Linked DNA regions of Bythopirellula goksoeyrii. The protein of the gene in region 1 interacts with the protein of each later gene in a pairwise test. Links are inferred from orthologs where the notes say so. Each region holds a gene or a part of one and is shown in the gene's direction. Other genes may lie near its edges. The genes, in order: eno and rpe.

Region 1 (8,229 bases):
CGACAACTCTGCGGCTCGACTCTTGAGCCGTCCAGGTGAGGCGATCTACAACGACCAAAACGGCATGGTCGAAGGAAACCATTTGTTCCAGGTGGTGTGGCTGGCAGACAGCCAACGTCAACAGTACCTGGCCGATATACGTCAACGACAACTCGACGCAGGAATCGCAACCGTACCGGCAATCGTATTTGAAGGAAATGTCCCAGCCAATCCGCTGTCGAACGAGCAATTGGTCGACTTGATAACCTCCGATTCCGATGGGCCCGTTGTGGAGCCTAAGATTTGGCTGGGATCCGCTGTGAGAATTGAACCCCCCACTCAGTTGACATTCCGTCGGCAAGGTGGCAATCACCTCTTGATCGTCGGGCAAGATGAACCGTTGGCACTCGGTATTCTTTCCACGGCTGTAGCGACATTGGCGTCCCAACAACAGGGAGATGAATCAAAGATCACCATTTTAGATGGCATGCGGAGCGAATCTCTTGATCGGGGCGCTTGGCAAAAAGTAATTGACGCGATGCCCGATCGAGTTCGTATTTGTCCCGTCCGCGAGACGTCTCATGTGATTTCGCAATTAGCCGATGAAGTATCTCGGCGGAACTCAGACCCCGTTCAGGAATACGAGCCTCAGTTTTTAGTGATCTACGACCTGGCCCAATTCCGAGACCTGCGCGTGACCGAAGAAGAGTTCACCTTTGCGGTCAGCTCGTCGAACAACGGCAAACCGCCGGCAACGGATAAACAATTTCGTGAAATCTTGCGAGAAGGGCCTGCCGTTGGAATCCACCTCTTGATTTGGTGCGATTCGCACAACAGCCTTGCTCGGATTCTCGACCGGATTGCCTTACGGGAAGTGGACTATCGAGTCGCTCTACAGATGAGTCCTGTCGATTCAACGAGCCTAATCGATTCGCCAGCCGCAGGACGCTTGGGCGAACATCGTGCCATATTCTATCGCGACGACTTAGGCACGAGTGTCAAATTCCGGCCCTATGGCAGACCTAGCGACGAGTGGCTCGCTTGGCTTGCCGAGCAATCTGCGGTACGCAGAGTAGGGCGACCCTAAGACAATTCTTTCCGATAGATATCGACCCTTGGAATCGGCCTCCTATAATGTTCTGTTAAAGGTGCGATTGAATCGCAAGACTTAGACCTATTCCAAGGAATCTCTTCATGAATCTTTCCGACCAACCGGACCACACGCGTCGCCGTTTCATGCAAACGACTCTCGCTGGTGCTGCCACAACATTGGCTTTGCCAACAATCGTCACCGCTCGCAAGACCAACTCCAACGCGATCGTCGGCAGCGGTGAATATCAATATGAAGTGCAGCACCAGTTCCCGCAGCTTCCAGAGAAGTATCATTGGCAAACAACACACAACGTCGCCTTTGATAGCGATGGTAACTTGTACGTGATTCATGAGGGGAAATTGAATATCCCTGACCATCCCACGATATTTGTCTTTGATCAAACGGGGAAATTTATTCGTGCATTTGGTGAAGAATTCGTCGGCGGGGGACATGGATTGGAAATTCGCAATGAGGATGGCGAAGATTTTCTGTATGTCTGTGCATACCAACAGCAAAGGTCCATTGCCAAGCTTAATACCAAAGGAGAGCAAGTGTGGCGCAAAGGGGCACCCATGGAGAGTGGCGTCTATGTGGAAGGGGAGGACAAGTTCCCTCGCGCAAATGACGACAATCCCTGGGGTCGCGATCGCTTCATACCTACCAACATCGCCTTTCTCCCTGATCGAGGTTTCTTGCTGAGCGATGGCTACGGCGCCTACCGAGTTCATCTCTACGACAGTGAAGCTAATTGGGTAAGTACTTTTGGTGAGCCAGGAAAATCTGAATCAAAAAAAGATGGCACGTTCAAATTGCCACACGGCATCTGGATCGATAATCGTGGTGACGAACCATTGGTTGTGGTAGCTGACCGCGAGTTTGATCGCCTGCAGTGGTTTACTCTCGACGGTGAACATCGACAGACACTCGACGGTTTCTTGTGGCCGGCGAATGTCGATACCTATGGAGACGTCATGCTAGTTCCCGAATTGGTAGCACGCGTGACGCTTCTGGATAAAGACAACAGGGTAATCGCGCATCTAGGAACTGATACCGAGCGAATTCAGCAAAACAACCGCGAGACAGGCGGATTCAACATTCGCGCCGATGAATCGCAGTGGCTTCCGGGCAAGTTTGTTCACCCTCACGACGCCTGTTTCGACAGCGAGGGGAATATTTTCGTCGCCGAATGGGTTGCCACAGGTCGAGTGAGCAAATTGCGACGATTAGGTTAGGCATTCCGATGTGCATCTCAACGCCGGGGATTGCAATCCCCCGGCTTAATCCCGGACCAAAGTGTTGGTCCGGCTGGGAGGGAGTTTTCCGCACCGCCTCGACAGCCAGCGCTCGTGCTATAAAATGGGCCATTCCCAAAGACTACGACCCAACAGTAACAACTCAAATACCCATATCAGGAGTAATTCACTATGAGCACTATAGTCGATATCCACGGACGGCAGATTCTGGACAGTCGCGGCAATCCCACAGTCGAGGTCGATGTCACCCTCGTGGACGGCACCATCGGCACAGCAGCCGTTCCCAGTGGCGCGAGTACCGGGGCCCATGAAGCTTGGGAGCTTCGCGACGGCGACAAAGATGTATTTCTTGGCAAAGGGGTTACCAAGGCTGTTGAGAATATCAACACAGCAATTGCCGACGAGTTGATTGGCATGGATGCTCTCGATCAAATGGCTATCGACGGACAAATGCTTGAACTCGATGGTACACCGAACAAGAAGAATCTCGGCGCGAATGCAATTCTGGGTGTTTCGCTCGCCACAGCTCATGCAGCGGCACGGTTCTGCGAATTACCGCTCTATCGATATTTGGGAGGATCGAACGCCCGACTGTTGCCCGCGCCGATGATGAACATCCTCAACGGTGGTGAACACGCTGACAACTCTGTTGATATCCAAGAGTTCATGGTGATGCCGTTGGGCTTTGAATCATTTAGCGATGCACTTCGCTGCGGCTGTGAAATCTTCCACAACCTGAAGAAGGTTCTGTCCGACAAGAATCTCAATACCTCCGTAGGCGACGAAGGTGGCTTTGCCCCCAACCTGGGCGCCAATGCTGAGGCATTTGACGTGATTCTCACCGCCATCGAGAAGGCAGGTTATAAGCCGGGCGAGCAAGTGTGGTTTGCCATGGATTGCGCGGCCACGGAGTTTTACGACAGCAAGAAGAAAGTTTACACGATCGACGGTAAAGAGCTCGATAGCGGGGGGATGGTCGATCTAATGGCTGGTTGGGTCGACAAGTATCCCATCTGCTCGATCGAAGACGGTTGCAGCGAAGACGACTGGGAAGGATGGAAACTGATGTCGACGCGACTTGGTGACAAGTGCCAACTGGTGGGAGATGATCTGTTCGTGACCAACGTTGAGCGGCTCCAGCGCGGTATCGACGAAGGAATCGCCAACAGCATCCTCATCAAAGTGAACCAGATCGGCACGCTGACCGAGACGATTGACGCGATTAATCTCGCTCACCGTAGCGGATACACTAGTGTCACCAGCCACCGCAGCGGCGAAACCGAAGATGCTACTATCGCTGACCTAGCCGTGGCACTCTCAACGGGCCAGATCAAGACCGGCTCGGCATCCCGCAGCGACCGTATGGCGAAATACAATCAACTTCTGCGGATTGAAGAGCAATTGGGCGACGCGGCACAGTACGCGGGGCCGCTGTTTCCGCGGCGGTAATGAGGCACAAGAATAAGATCAGTCCCACTGAAGTGGGACCACCGTCATGACATCCCCCCCACCCATCACTGACTCGCCCTGGCTCTGGTTTGCCATATTCCCAGCGGTGGGACTGGTGGCGATCTTGGCTACCGGCGGGAAATTCGGCGATCGTCAAGCGAACATTGAGCGTCAGGGGCAGGCCCGGACGGCGGTGGCAGAGGGGTCGCTTGAGATCGACGAGGATGCTGGCGGTCAGAAAATTGTTAAGCGAGTACCGCATTACTCCCAACCGGGTGATACACAGGTCAAACTCTGGCCTCTCGCTGTTACGCTGGCGGTAATCACCTTGGGTTCGCTGGGGATGCTGGTGCGAGAACGGTGGAGGATGCACTCCCCTGAGGGTCGCGGCTAGACGATAGCAAGACATGAATCTACTGCTTGAGAATCCGCTGCCGATTTGGGCTGCTGGGGTTGTACTCACCACTTTGTGCTTGGTGTTGGTGCTTGCACGGCGGTCTCTTGCATCAATTCTTGTGTTGGGGGCCGTGATTGCTCTTACGTTAGTTTTGGTACTTGCCGAGAGAATGGTCGTCACTGATCGTGAGCAAGTCGAAGCGACCCTGTCGCAATTGACCGACGCGATTGAGGCCAACGATCTCACCGCCGTACTTGCACTCATGGATCCCACCGCAACCAACGTTCGAACTGATGCCGAAAAACTGATGCCTCAAGTGAAAGTGAGGGACGCCGGAGCAACCACAGTTCGGGTCGAACTCGACGAAACTTCCGTACCACTACGAGCAACCTCATTTTTCCGAGGGCGGGTCGACGGCGTTCACTCTCGCTCGGGTGCCCGACTTTTTTTCTTCGATCAAGTGGAAATTGACTGGCAGAAAACCGGTGACCGCTGGTTGATCGTCAACTATCGAGTTTATCAGCGAGGTCAACCGATTGATGCGGTGAAAAGCGTGCGAGGGAACCGGCCCGTCCGGTAACCTATGACTTGGGGCCATAGGGCGGACGGGGCCTGTGATGCTCTTTCTGAAATCCTGCCTTAGGGATCGGACGGAAAAATTCCTGGTTCGGCTCGCGACGCCAGGCGCCATCGTGATATCCATCAGCGGCATCGGGATCAAGCCGGCGTGGGTCGGGGCCTGCAGAACCGTAGCCGTAGCTGGGTGACGTGAATCCGGGACCAGGGATACCACCTGGATAGCCACCGCCATAACCCGGATAGCCACCACCTCCGTAGCCGGGGCCGTAGCCACCATAGTCAGGTCCATAGCCCCCGCCACCATAGGGACCGAAGCCTGGAAATCCGCCTATAGCACCGAAAAAGTTGCCACCTCCGACGGTCGCTCCGCGCCAGGCATCGTGTACACGTTCCCATTCCGCATCAATTCCACCACGGCCATTGCCGTAGTTGGTCACGACGAAGTTGGCACTCGATGATCCATCGGCCCCACGCAATACGGTCCGCGTACGGCTGTACCCGCTGGTCACGTTCCGTTGGTCTGGCAAAGGCTCTACGGGAGAAATCTGGTCATACTGTGCCACGCGAGCACCGGTGGCCGGATCATGTGTGTAGCGACTAGGAGCGAAAACCCAACTATCGGCCTGGGGCACATATGGTGTTGCCGTGGCTAATGTGTAGCAGCTTGGGCACTCAGCACCGCGCGAGCGTGACGAGAGAAATACTGCTAAAAGAGCAAAGGCGAAAAGGAGTCGCCATACGAATGGAGGAATGCGATTGGTCATGATGTAGATCTTTGAGGAGGGAGGGAATCAGGGAGGAGTGAGGAATGTTATGGTTCTCAGAAGCGTGTCGCTTTGCGACACACGGAAACCAAATGCAACTTCTATTCCGTTGACTTATGTTGAGATTATGCACCATCAGGTCGGTAAATCTTGAGCGTATGATCTGCAGGATCGTAAATGTACTCAACGCCCGGATCGAGTTCCGGAAGTGTCAGGTTATTGAACTCAACAATCTTCTTCATAAATTCATCATGCGACTTGGGATACTCGCCATGTTCCCCCCAATAGAGATCCAATGCGTGAACAATATTTAGGCGCAGATTCTCATATTCGACGTAGAATCGAGTGCCTCCAATGGCGGAGGCAACCTGACCTGCAGCACGAGACTTCTTGCCTTTGACAGGATCTTTGGCAGTAAACGGACGAGGCGTCGAAGTAACTGGTGGCGGCTCATCGGGGCCGGTCGGCTGGACAACTTCTTCACTAGGTGCTTCGGCCACGGTAGCGGGTTGGGCTGCTGGTGTACTTGTTTGATGGGTTTCGATTTCGGGGACTTCGCAACCAGTGAAAAAAATGAGCAGTGCGAAGAGAGATAGGTGCTTTGATTCCATGGTCGGAGTCCATCCAGCATTTAGGTGTGTTATGTATTTCCACAGTTCCCCAATTTCCATTCTCGCATTTCTGCGATCTTCGATCTCAGGGTCATGTCAAAATTCAAGGGGGTGAGGGTAATATTTCCTGCTCGCAGGGCTGACAGGTCGGTTTCTTCGTGACTCGGGGGATCAGGCTGTAGGCCGTTGGCCCAATAGTAGGGGCGGCCACGAGGGTCGATCTTTTTGCGAAAATCTTCACCCCAGGGGGCCGTTGCCATCGGCACGACTTTCACCTCTGCAGGATTATTGAGTGCCGCCATGGGGATGTTCAGGTTATACAAATGGTGTGTTGCATTTTCTTTCGTGAGCATTTGTTCAATTACACCCACGGCCAGTTCCGCGGCGACGTCGTAGCGGGCTGCCTCGTGAAACTCGAGTGACACCGCTACGCTGGTCATTCCAAAAAATGCGCCTTCGATGGCTGCTGCCACCGTACCGGAATACAGCACATTGATGCCGGCATTCATGCCGCTGTTGATGCCACTCACCACCAAATCAGGTTTCTCAGGCAGCAGGGCACAAATAGCTAGTTTTACGCAGTCTGCAGGGCTACCTTCCACCGCCCAGCCACGGCGACGACGATTGTCGTCGAACGCCTCCCGGGCCATCAGGGGCTTCAGGTAGGTGATCGAGTGGCCTACGCCACTTTGCTCGGTGAGCGGTGCGGCGACGGTTACATCCCCTAACTGCTGCAACTGGCGTTCCAGGGCAGCCAGACCGGGGGCGTAAATGCCGTCGTCGTTCGTAAGAAGTATTTTCATGCCGTAACTGTCCGTCTGGCAGGGATTTGCGTCGTTTGCTCTCTTTTCTCTATCATAACGCTTTGGGGTGCGAAAATTCAACTTCGTGAGGCGAAAAGGCAACAAAGAATGCGTTAATCTGGGTACCGTCCGATGCGTTGCGTCACGGCTGACGGCCCTTATAATGGCGAGTTTCACTTCAGTTGAAGGACGTGGTCGGGGACGACCCGACTCGCAAGATGGACCAAGACGCAAGGATTCAGAGCAGTACTACCGCAGAGCGGGTGTTGGTGCTGGACTTCGGTTCGCAGTTTGCCCAGTTGATTGCCCGGCGGGTCCGTGAACAGCATGTGTACTGCGAGATCGTGCGACACAGTATTACCGCGGAAAGGGTCCGTGAACTTGCACCACTAGGGTTGATTTTTTCTGGCGGCCCCGCAAGCGTTTATGCTGAGGGTGCCCCGCAGTGTGATCCCGAGCTGTTCGAGCTGGGAATTCCCATCTTAGGTATCTGCTACGGGATGCAACTTGCCTGCCATGTGCTAGGAGGCAAAGTCGAGAGTTTTCCTTCCCGAGAATACGGCCGGGCAGAATGGCACATCGACAAGGCCGACCCGCTGTTTGAAGATGTGGCCCCGGTGAGCCAAGCGTGGATGAGCCACGGAGACCAAGTAGCTAACATAGCCGATGATTTTGAGCAGCTCGCAAGCACGTCTGATTGCAAGTTCGCAGCCGTGAAACACCGCACGCGGCCTCTCTACGGACTGCAATTTCACCCTGAGGTGACGCACACCATCGAGGGAAGCAAACTGCTGGGGAATTTCCTGCGGAACATTTGCGGCACCACTGGCACTTGGCAATTGGGGGATTTTGCAACGGAAACAATTGCTCAGATACGACAGTCGGTAGGCAGCGATCGTGTAATCTGCGGTCTCTCCGGCGGTGTCGATTCTTCCGTGGTTGCTGCTTTGTTGGCTGAGGCGATTGGTCCGCAGTTGTCGTGCATATTGGTGGACAACGGCCTGTTGCGACTCGACGAAGAAAAGGCTGTCATTGAGGAATTCTCTAAGCACTTTCAAACCGATCTCCATGTAGTGAAGGCCGAGGAGCAATTCCTAGCGGCTCTAGCCGGTGTGACAGACCCCCAGGAAAAGCGTCGTCGCATCGGGCATACGTTCATCGATTGCTTTGCCGGCGAAGCGAAACGAATTTCAGGAGCGAAGTATCTCGCCCAAGGGACCCTCTATCCTGATGTGATCGAGAGTGGGGCATCCCGCGACGGCCCTGCTGATACGATCAAGTTGCACCACAACGTCGGCGGA
Region 2 (8,105 bases), 340 kb from region 1 along the record:
CCTATTCACCCAGCAAAGCTGGGCTTGGTGCTAGCAAAGGCCTACCAAAGCAGGATCCCAACAAGGCTCTTACGCCTGCGGGCGAGTCATGCTATCCGGGTCGAGCGCCTTGTCGAGTTCTGCCTCGGGCAAGATCTTGCGGTCGAGGCATAATTGGCGGATCGTGGTGCCCTGCTTGAAGGCGTCTTTGGCCAGGGTGGCTGCTTGCTCGTAACCCACCACGGGTGCTAGCGAAGTGACCATCATCAGTGATTGGTCAATTAACTCGCGGCAACGTTCCTCGTTGACTTCCAGATCTTTCACGAGCTTATCAACGAACACTCCGGCCGAGTTGGCCAAGAGCTTGATCGATTCCAGGAACGCGTCGATCATCACCGGCATGGCGACATTGAGCTCAAACAGTGAACCCACGCCACCCAAGCCAGCGGTGGTGACGGTTGCATCGTTGCCGATCACCCGGCAGGCTACCTGCATGACCGACTCGCAAATGACCGGGTTTACTTTGCCGGGCATGATCGAGGAGCCGGGCTGCGTGGCGGGCAGCGACAACTCAAAAATACTGCAGCGCGGGCCGGAACCCAAGAGGCGGATGTCGTTGGCGATCTTGGTTAGCGAGACGGCTATCGTTTTCAGTTCGCCGTGGGCGCTCACGAAGGCATCCTTGGCGGCTTGGGCCTCGGGGTGGTTGGCTGCTTCTTCGAACTCGATGCCGAGTTGCTTTGAAAGGGCTGCGCACACCTTGGCAGCGAACTGTGGATGTGTGTTGATGCCCGTGCCGACGGCGGTGCCGCCAATTTCCAGATTTGTGCGTAAATTAAGAGCCTGCTTTGCCCGTACCACCGCGTATTCAGCCTGGGCAGCATAGCCCCCGAAGACCTGGCCCACGCGGATCGGGGTGGCATCCATTAAGTGAGTTCGGCCAATCTTGACGATCTTGTCCCAGGCGGTCGCTTTCTCGGCGAGCGCCTGTTGGAGCCGCTCCAAGTTGGGGATCAAATTCTCCTTGATCACCTTGGCCGCGGCGATGTGCATCGCAGTAGGAAACGTGTCGTTCGAGGATTGACCCATGTTGACATGGTCGTTGGGATGCACGGCCCCTTCGGTCCCCTTGGCGCCGACCCCGAAACCCAGCTTTTCGTTTGCCAGATTGGCGATCACTTCGTTGGCGTTCATGTTGGTCGAAGTGCCGGATCCGGTCTGATAGATATCGACGGGGAACTGCTGGTCGTGCTTCCCTTCGGCAACTTCATTGGCGGCAGCGATGATCGCGTCGGCCCGTTTGCCGTCGAGCTTGCCGAGCTGGCGATTCGCTTCAGCGCATGCCGCTTTGAGATGCCCAAAAGCATGGATCATCGCGGCGGGAACTGGTTCGAAGGAGATCGGGAAATTATCAACCGCGCGGGCGGTGGAAGCTCCATACAGGGCATCGGCGGGAACTTGCATCTCGCCCATCGTATCGCGTTCGGTGCGGAATTGTGGCATCGTCAGTTGTCCGTTGTTGGTTGTCTGTGGTTTGATATTGGCGAGCCGGATGCGTCAGCTTCCGGCATATGTTCCATCTTCTACGCCGGCCAGTCGTCGACCAGGATGGTGTCTTCGTGCTCGTAGGCGGGGGCGCAACAACAGAGGAACCTAAGTGTCTCGCTGCCGGTGTTCGTGATTTGATGGCGTGCTCCTGGCGGGATGGCGATGGCGTCGCCTGGAGAAACGTCTTGCACGTCGTCCTCTATCTGCATTCTGCCCGATCCTTCGAGTAAATAGTATATTTCCTCGCAGAGCGGATGATAGTGCGGGTCCGTACGTTCGCCAACTGGCAGCCGTGCTTCGGCCAGGCTCTGGTTTGTGATGCACGAATTGCGATGGGCTAGCAATTCGCGGATCTCCGAACCATCCTTGGTAGTAAAAGCCGGGACGGATTCCAGGTTGTGAACGTCCATTGAGATATTCCCCGCTTGAGGTGGCCCCTAGCCGGTCCGCCACGCGATCCGGGAGATTCCCCGGAGGTATGTGTACCTCCGGCTAAGGTTTTCTTAACAGGCAAGCTTTAGGCTAACGCCCAAAGGGCTCAGCGGCAAGTTAGGCCGCCTTTTCGTCACCACTGGTTGGTTGGAGATGCACATCCATCTGCGGGAAGGGAATGCCGATTTGAGAGCGGTCGAGTTCCATTTTTACCGCCCGGATGAGGGCCTGTTTGGCGTCCCCGAAGTCGTCGCGATTGACCCACACCCGCACCGACCAATTGACGCTCGAAGCACCCAGTTCTAAGAGCACTGCGGCCGGCTCCGGATCCTGAAGTGCATGCGGGACGATGGCCATGGCGCGTTCCAAGGCTTGGCGGGTCTCGTCGATGTCGGCAGAGTAGTCGGTTCCTACCGCGATATCGACGCGGCGGGAGCGGTGGTAGGTGATATTTTCGATCACCGCACCATAGATCGAGCTATTGGGAATAATGATCCGCCGCCCGTCGAAGGTATCGATCTCGGTAGTGAATAGCGCGATCTCGTTCACTTTGCCCAAGTGGTTGGCAATGTTCACCGTATCGCCGACTTTGTAGGGACGAAAAATCAGCAGCATCGCCCCTGCGGCAAAGTTGGAAAGCGTCCCCTGAAACGCTAAACCGACGGCCAAGCCCGCAGCACCGATCAAGGCAGCAAAGCTGGTGGTCTCCACGCCGAAGAAACTCAGGCAAGTCAGGGCTGTGAGCAGCAGGGCGGCCCAGCGGACCAATTTAGCCAGGAATTTTGTAAGCGTCTCGTCAAATCGGATACGTGTGAGGCCGCGACGCACCCCGCTGGAGAGCCAGCCGGACAGAGTCCAGGCCAGGATCATCAGCACCACGACGAGCATCGCCCGAAAGCCGTAGTACTGGGCCGCGAAGAGCCACTCACTTCCTTCGATCGTCTTCCAGTTCATTGTCCAGAACTTCTGCCAAAACTGCTTGAGTGCTATCTCTGTGGCATTGAGTTTCGTGGCTGATTCACTGGCGGCCGTGGAGGCAGCTTGGGCGAGTAAGTGAAGATTCATAGACTCTGAAAAATTGAGAGGGAAATTGATTGAAATTCACCGATTTTTAGCTCAGGCACTTTCCACGTGTCGAGCCCAGACTCGAATGCTAGCATCGAGATCAATACCGCCCTTGCTGCTCGCACACGATGAGTACTATTATTCTCAGCGATGTCCAAATCCCCGCAGACTGATTCTGGAAAGAACTCTGCAGACAAAGTGGCTGCGCCTGAGGATGCTGCGAGCAGATTCTCGCTCCAGCGCCTGTCGGCTGCCTTTGCTCGTTTGACTGCTTCGGACTCCGGCGAGCCAGCGGATCCAGAAGCCACCAATCGTGAGTTGGCCCAGTCGCTCGATGAGGTTCAGCAAGGGCAGTCCGATGACGCATGTGAGAAGCAAGTTCTGTCCCCCCGGATGATTGTCGAAGGGATGCTGTTCGTGGGCCAAGAAGATGGGCGCCCCTTGAGCAATCGTTCCATGGCAGCACATATCCGCGATGTCTCCCCGCAGGAAGTCGATTCACTGATCGAAGAACTCAATGAAGTCTACGCCGAGACCAACTGCTGCTATCGGATCGTGAGCGAAGGTGCCGGCTATCGCATGCAGCTTAGTGCTGAACAGGAAGCAGTGCGGCAACGCCTCAGCGGCAATACTCGCCAAGTGCGACTGTCACCGCATGCCATCGAAGTGCTTTCGATTGTGGCCTACCGTCAGCCGGTGAGTGCCGAAGACGTAGCGAAAGTGCGCGGCTCGCGGAGCACAGCGCTACTGAATCAGTTGATTCGCCGAGGGCTGTTGCAATTGGATCGCCCTACAGAAAATGCCAACGGGCGCGTCTATCGCACGACAGATCGCTTCAACCATTTGCTGAATATCAAATCACCAGCGGAACTACCACAGAGTGAGGATCTGGACGACAATTAGTCCGGCAATGGCCCCCTACGGCCGGATTTCTTGCAGGAAGAGATTCGTCGTAAAGTGTTACACACAAATAAGTAACGTAAATAATGCCATTTCCCCGACGTAAGTCCCCGTAGAGATTGTCCGGGGAGATTGCTAGAATCTGCCCCCTGTTGAAGATCCCCGCCTATTGTCGGCCAAAAACGAATTACTTTTTGATTTGTACGTAGCCTGATCCTGCCGACTCAATCTATTGCTAAGCCCTATGAGTAACGGATTAACGTTTGCCCAGTTGCGCGCCACGCGTCCGGTGATCTTGCCGTCGATGCTGCTTTGCGATTTTGGCAATTTAGAGCGAGAGGTCAGGGCGGTCGAAGAGGCTGGGGCGCGGGCTCTGCATTTGGACATCATGGACGGGCATTTCGTCCCCAACATCACCTATGGGTTCACGATCATCGAAGCGGTGCGACGTGTCACCGAGTTGCCGTTGGACGTGCACCTGATGATCACGAATCCCGAAAAGTACATTCCACAGTTTGTCGAGTCGGGTGCAGGGCTCATCTCGATTCACATTGAGGCGGTCGAAGATCCGCGGCCCTTGCTCGAACAGATTCGGTCCCTCGGTTCCGCGGCCGGGCTAGTTCTGAATCCCCCCACGCCAGTTTCGGCTGTTGAACCCTATCTCGAAGCCTGCGACTATGTGCTGGCCATGACAGTGATGCCGGGATACGGCGGGCAGAAATTTGATGAAAGCGTTCTGAGCAAAGTGCGTGAATTGCGCGCGATGCTCCCCCCCGAGGTGCTTGTTGAAGTCGATGGTGGAGTGAGTGCTGAAACGATCGCCGCGTGTGCTGAAGCCGGGGCTGAGATGTTTGTCACAGGCTCGGCCATTTTCCGCACACCCGATTACGCAGCAAGTCTCGTTGAACTGCAGCGATTGGCCCAAGTGAATCGCTAACATACACAGTCAAACGGTAAAACCAACCAAGAACTACCACACGGTAAACTACCAAAGAACTATGCTAAACATCTTACTCATACGAACTGGACAGACGGATTACGACACACAAGGTCGAATCCAAGGGACCATCGATCTCCCCTTAAGTGATGAAGGGCGCCAGAAGGTGGCTGGACTTGCAGGAGAGCTGAGTCAGATCCCTGTGGAAGCGATCTTTGCGGGTCCCGGCGTGGCGACGCAGCAGACGGCCGAGTTGGTTGCGGATTTTCTGAATCAGAAAGTGAAATCGAACAAAAACCTTAGGAATCTTGATCTGGGTTTGTGGCAGGGAATGCTCATCGCCGACGTAAAGAGCAACCAGCCGAAGGTGTATCGCAAATGGTTGGAGAATCCCGAGACGGTCTGCCCCCCTGAGGGAGAAACCCTGCAAGCAGCTCAGGAAAGATTGCAGGACGTAGTCGCCAAACTGAGCAAGAAACACAAGGAGGGGACCGTCGCATTTGTGGTTCCAGAGCCGCTGGCAAGCATACTTGTTCACGTGTTGCGGGACGCCGACTTTGGCAATCTTTGGCAGTCCTGTTGCCAGTCTCGCCCAGCCTGGGAGTTGATCCCCGCACCCCAGCCCCTGGCAATCGCAGGCAGTACGCCGAGCGCAGAGTAAGCACCTTCGGAGCAGGCCAACCGACACCTCGGCGTCCTCATAGGAATGCACAAAGTTGGGGAGGCAGGAAACTCGAATTTATTGGTCATTGGGCATTGGACATTCAGGCCTCGGCATGGTTAGCAAATGTCACCCTTGGTATACTAGTCTGACTATCGGAAAAGAATAGCAAACCCCTCTGGTATCGACCGAGAACCTGCCAGCATGGCAACCGGCGAAACAAAAATGGCGAAAGAACAGGCGAAGCCGGCTCGGGAGAAGCGCGGAGTCCCCAGTGGACTGTGGCTCAGTTGCGAAGATTGCGGAGCGATGATCTTCCGCAAAGAGTGTGAACGGCTGATGAACGTTTGCCCGGAGTGTGGTTTCCACATGTATCTGAGTGCGCGGGGTCGCATCGAAGCCGTTCTCGATGCCGGCACTTTCGAGGAATGGGATGCCGATCTCAGCCCCACCGATCCGCTCGGCTTTGAAGACAAGAAAAAATACAGCGACCGAATTGTTGCAGAACAAAAGCGCACCGGCCTCCGCGATGCTGCCCTCACCGGCACCGGGATGGTCCGGGCACGACGAGTGGCGTTTGGCGTCACCGACTCGGCGTTCATCATGGGAAGCATGGGATCGGTCGTGGGAGAGAAACTCACGCGACTCGTGGAACGTGCAACGGCGGAACGCCTTCCGTTGATTATTATCAGCGGATCGGGGGGTGGGGCGCGGATGCACGAGGGGATTTATTCGCTCATGCAGATGGCAAAAGTCTCTGCCGCACTGGCCCGCTATGACGAAGCCCAAGGGCTCTTTATCTCTGTGCTCACGAACCCCACGATGGGTGGCGTGGCGGCGAGTTTTGCATCGCTAGGCGATATCATCTTCGCTGAGCCGAAAGCGCTGATTGGCTTCGCGGGGCCGCGAACCATTAAAGCCACGATTCGCATTGAACTCCCCAAGGGATTTCAGACCAGCGAGTTCCTACTCGAACATGGGTACATCGACCGGATCGTCGAGCGGTCGGATCTCAAGAGTGAGATCGCTCGAATTATTGACTATTGTGGCAAGTGATCTTCTTGGCCGGAGGACCACGTCCTCCGGGATCAATCCCGGACGGCGTGGCCGTCCGGCTGAGGGAGAGTATCACTCCACCAATATCGCTTCAGCCCAGCAGCTGGGGTCTTCTTCATAAGGAAACTCGGGACCGCTTGAGAAGGTTTGCAGACCCTGTTCGCGATCCAAGAGAGCGTACGTAAATCCCAACCGGGGCGAACCGACGGGGTCAAAGCCATAGAGGGCCACCACCGGTGCAAAGGCTGACAGCTCGTAGCCTGATTTGGTTACCTTCGCTTTCACCTGCAGCTCGCGGGGGCGAATCGGGCGGGCATTTTCGCGAGCTCGATTGATCAGCAACTGATCTGCCACCGGTTCTTCGGCCGTGTGCCCCCCTCCGCGTGGCAGGAAGGTATAGCGATGGCAATAACGGCTGGCTCGATGCACATTGGTCGTCGCACGGGTATCGACCCACACCTGCAGCCCATCGCTGTCTTCGAGGCGCGAATCCCGGCACCAGGGGAGTTGGCTCTTTCCTTCGACACGAACCCACCAGGCTAAACCCTGCGAGCTCCATCCCATCCGCACCTCGGCCAGTTGGCGCTGGCCATCAAGTTCCGCAAGCATGGGGAGCGCATATTTCTCGTCCAACGAAACTCCTGCAGCACTCCATAGGGGTTCGCAGCGATGGATCTCGACAGCGAAGCGAAACAGAAACCGCGGCGGAATGAGCGACGAGTCGGGGGTGATTGAGTTGGGCATGGTGTTTTGTGATATTTAATGTTACTGAAAACTTCGAGGCAGTCGAATTGAGTTGAGCCGTTTGGGTGAGTAGGGGAGTGAGTAAGTGAAAGGTGAGTAGGTGAGTAGGTGAGTAGGTAGTGCTAGAAACCCACTCACTTACTCACTTACTCACTTACTCACTTACTCACTCCCCCTCTACATCAACTGCCATTGGTCGAATAGCACGACGTAAATCCCCAGCAACAGGTTTGTCACTCCATGGGCGACCACGCAGTCCCAGATGTTGCGGGTGCGGAGCATTAGCCAGGTAATCATACTGAACCATACCGCCGCGGCAAACAGTTCCCCCATATGCATCATCATGGGGACCAGCGTACCAACCAGCAAGGCGGTGGCATCGGCTTCGCCAAATGGCACCTTCCACCACTGTTGATGCATGACGAATCGCATCAGGAATCCGCGGAGAAAAAACTCCTCGATGATCGGCACGATCAAGGCCAGACCGATAAAGCGAACGATTAGAAAGGCCCAAGCCGCGACGGGTTGGCCCGCCATCTGAGTGAGTGGATCGTACGCACTTCGCTCGCCAGTTCCCAGGAGATCCAGGAGGTGGATCGTAGGAATTTCCCCCGGTTCACGACCTGGAATAAAACTCCCCAGGAAGCGGTCCACTGGGCCGATGATTCTTGGTTCCAGCCTGAGATGGCAGAGCGCGACCCACAGAACGACTCCCACTACCCCTACGGCGACGCTCAGCCAGCTCACCCGAAAAGGAAACGTGCGATAGCCGGGCCAAACGAG

The links.
Region 2: the proteins of eno (region 1) and rpe interact in binary tests that used the Escherichia coli proteins (3 or more experiments, as listed by UniProt). The link is inferred for Bythopirellula goksoeyrii from one-to-one orthologs.

The regions. Positions count from the first base shown.
Region 1 is NZ_CP042913.1:296,192-304,420, forward strand. The notes cover bases 1,649-4,635. They hold eno (phosphopyruvate hydratase), read left to right. Parts: upstream 1,649-2,496; coding sequence 2,497-3,774; downstream 3,775-4,635. Other genes in these bases: Pr1d_RS01190 (NHL repeat-containing protein), read left to right, coding at 1,649-2,304; Pr1d_RS01200 (hypothetical protein), read left to right, coding at 3,821-4,168; Pr1d_RS01205 (hypothetical protein), read left to right, coding at 4,182-4,635. Also shown: Pr1d_RS01185 (FtsK/SpoIIIE domain-containing protein), read left to right, coding at 1-1,066; more of Pr1d_RS01190, read left to right, coding at 1,174-1,648; more of Pr1d_RS01205, read left to right, coding at 4,636-4,751; Pr1d_RS01210 (hypothetical protein), read right to left, coding at 4,753-5,514; Pr1d_RS01215 (hypothetical protein), read right to left, coding at 5,640-6,125; 5'/3'-nucleotidase SurE, read right to left, coding at 6,155-6,928; guaA (glutamine-hydrolyzing GMP synthase), read left to right, coding at 7,120-8,229. UniProt on the Escherichia coli protein: Catalyzes the reversible conversion of 2-phosphoglycerate (2-PG) into phosphoenolpyruvate (PEP). It is essential for the degradation of carbohydrates via glycolysis.
Region 2 is NZ_CP042913.1:630,990-639,094, forward strand. The notes cover bases 3,152-6,014. They hold rpe (ribulose-phosphate 3-epimerase), read left to right. Parts: upstream 3,152-4,168; coding sequence 4,169-4,861; downstream 4,862-6,014. Other genes in these bases: scpB (SMC-Scp complex subunit ScpB), read left to right, coding at 3,175-3,927; Pr1d_RS02500 (histidine phosphatase family protein), read left to right, coding at 4,923-5,522; accD (acetyl-CoA carboxylase, carboxyltransferase subunit beta), read left to right, coding at 5,727-6,014. In the rest of the region: Pr1d_RS02475 (class II fumarate hydratase), read right to left, coding at 70-1,482; Pr1d_RS02480 (cupin domain-containing protein), read right to left, coding at 1,563-1,937; Pr1d_RS02485 (mechanosensitive ion channel family protein), read right to left, coding at 2,077-3,024; more of accD, read left to right, coding at 6,015-6,578; Pr1d_RS02510 (DOMON domain-containing protein), read right to left, coding at 6,651-7,322; Pr1d_RS02515 (CAAX prenyl protease-related protein), read right to left, coding at 7,500-8,105. UniProt on the Escherichia coli protein: Catalyzes the reversible epimerization of D-ribulose 5-phosphate to D-xylulose 5-phosphate.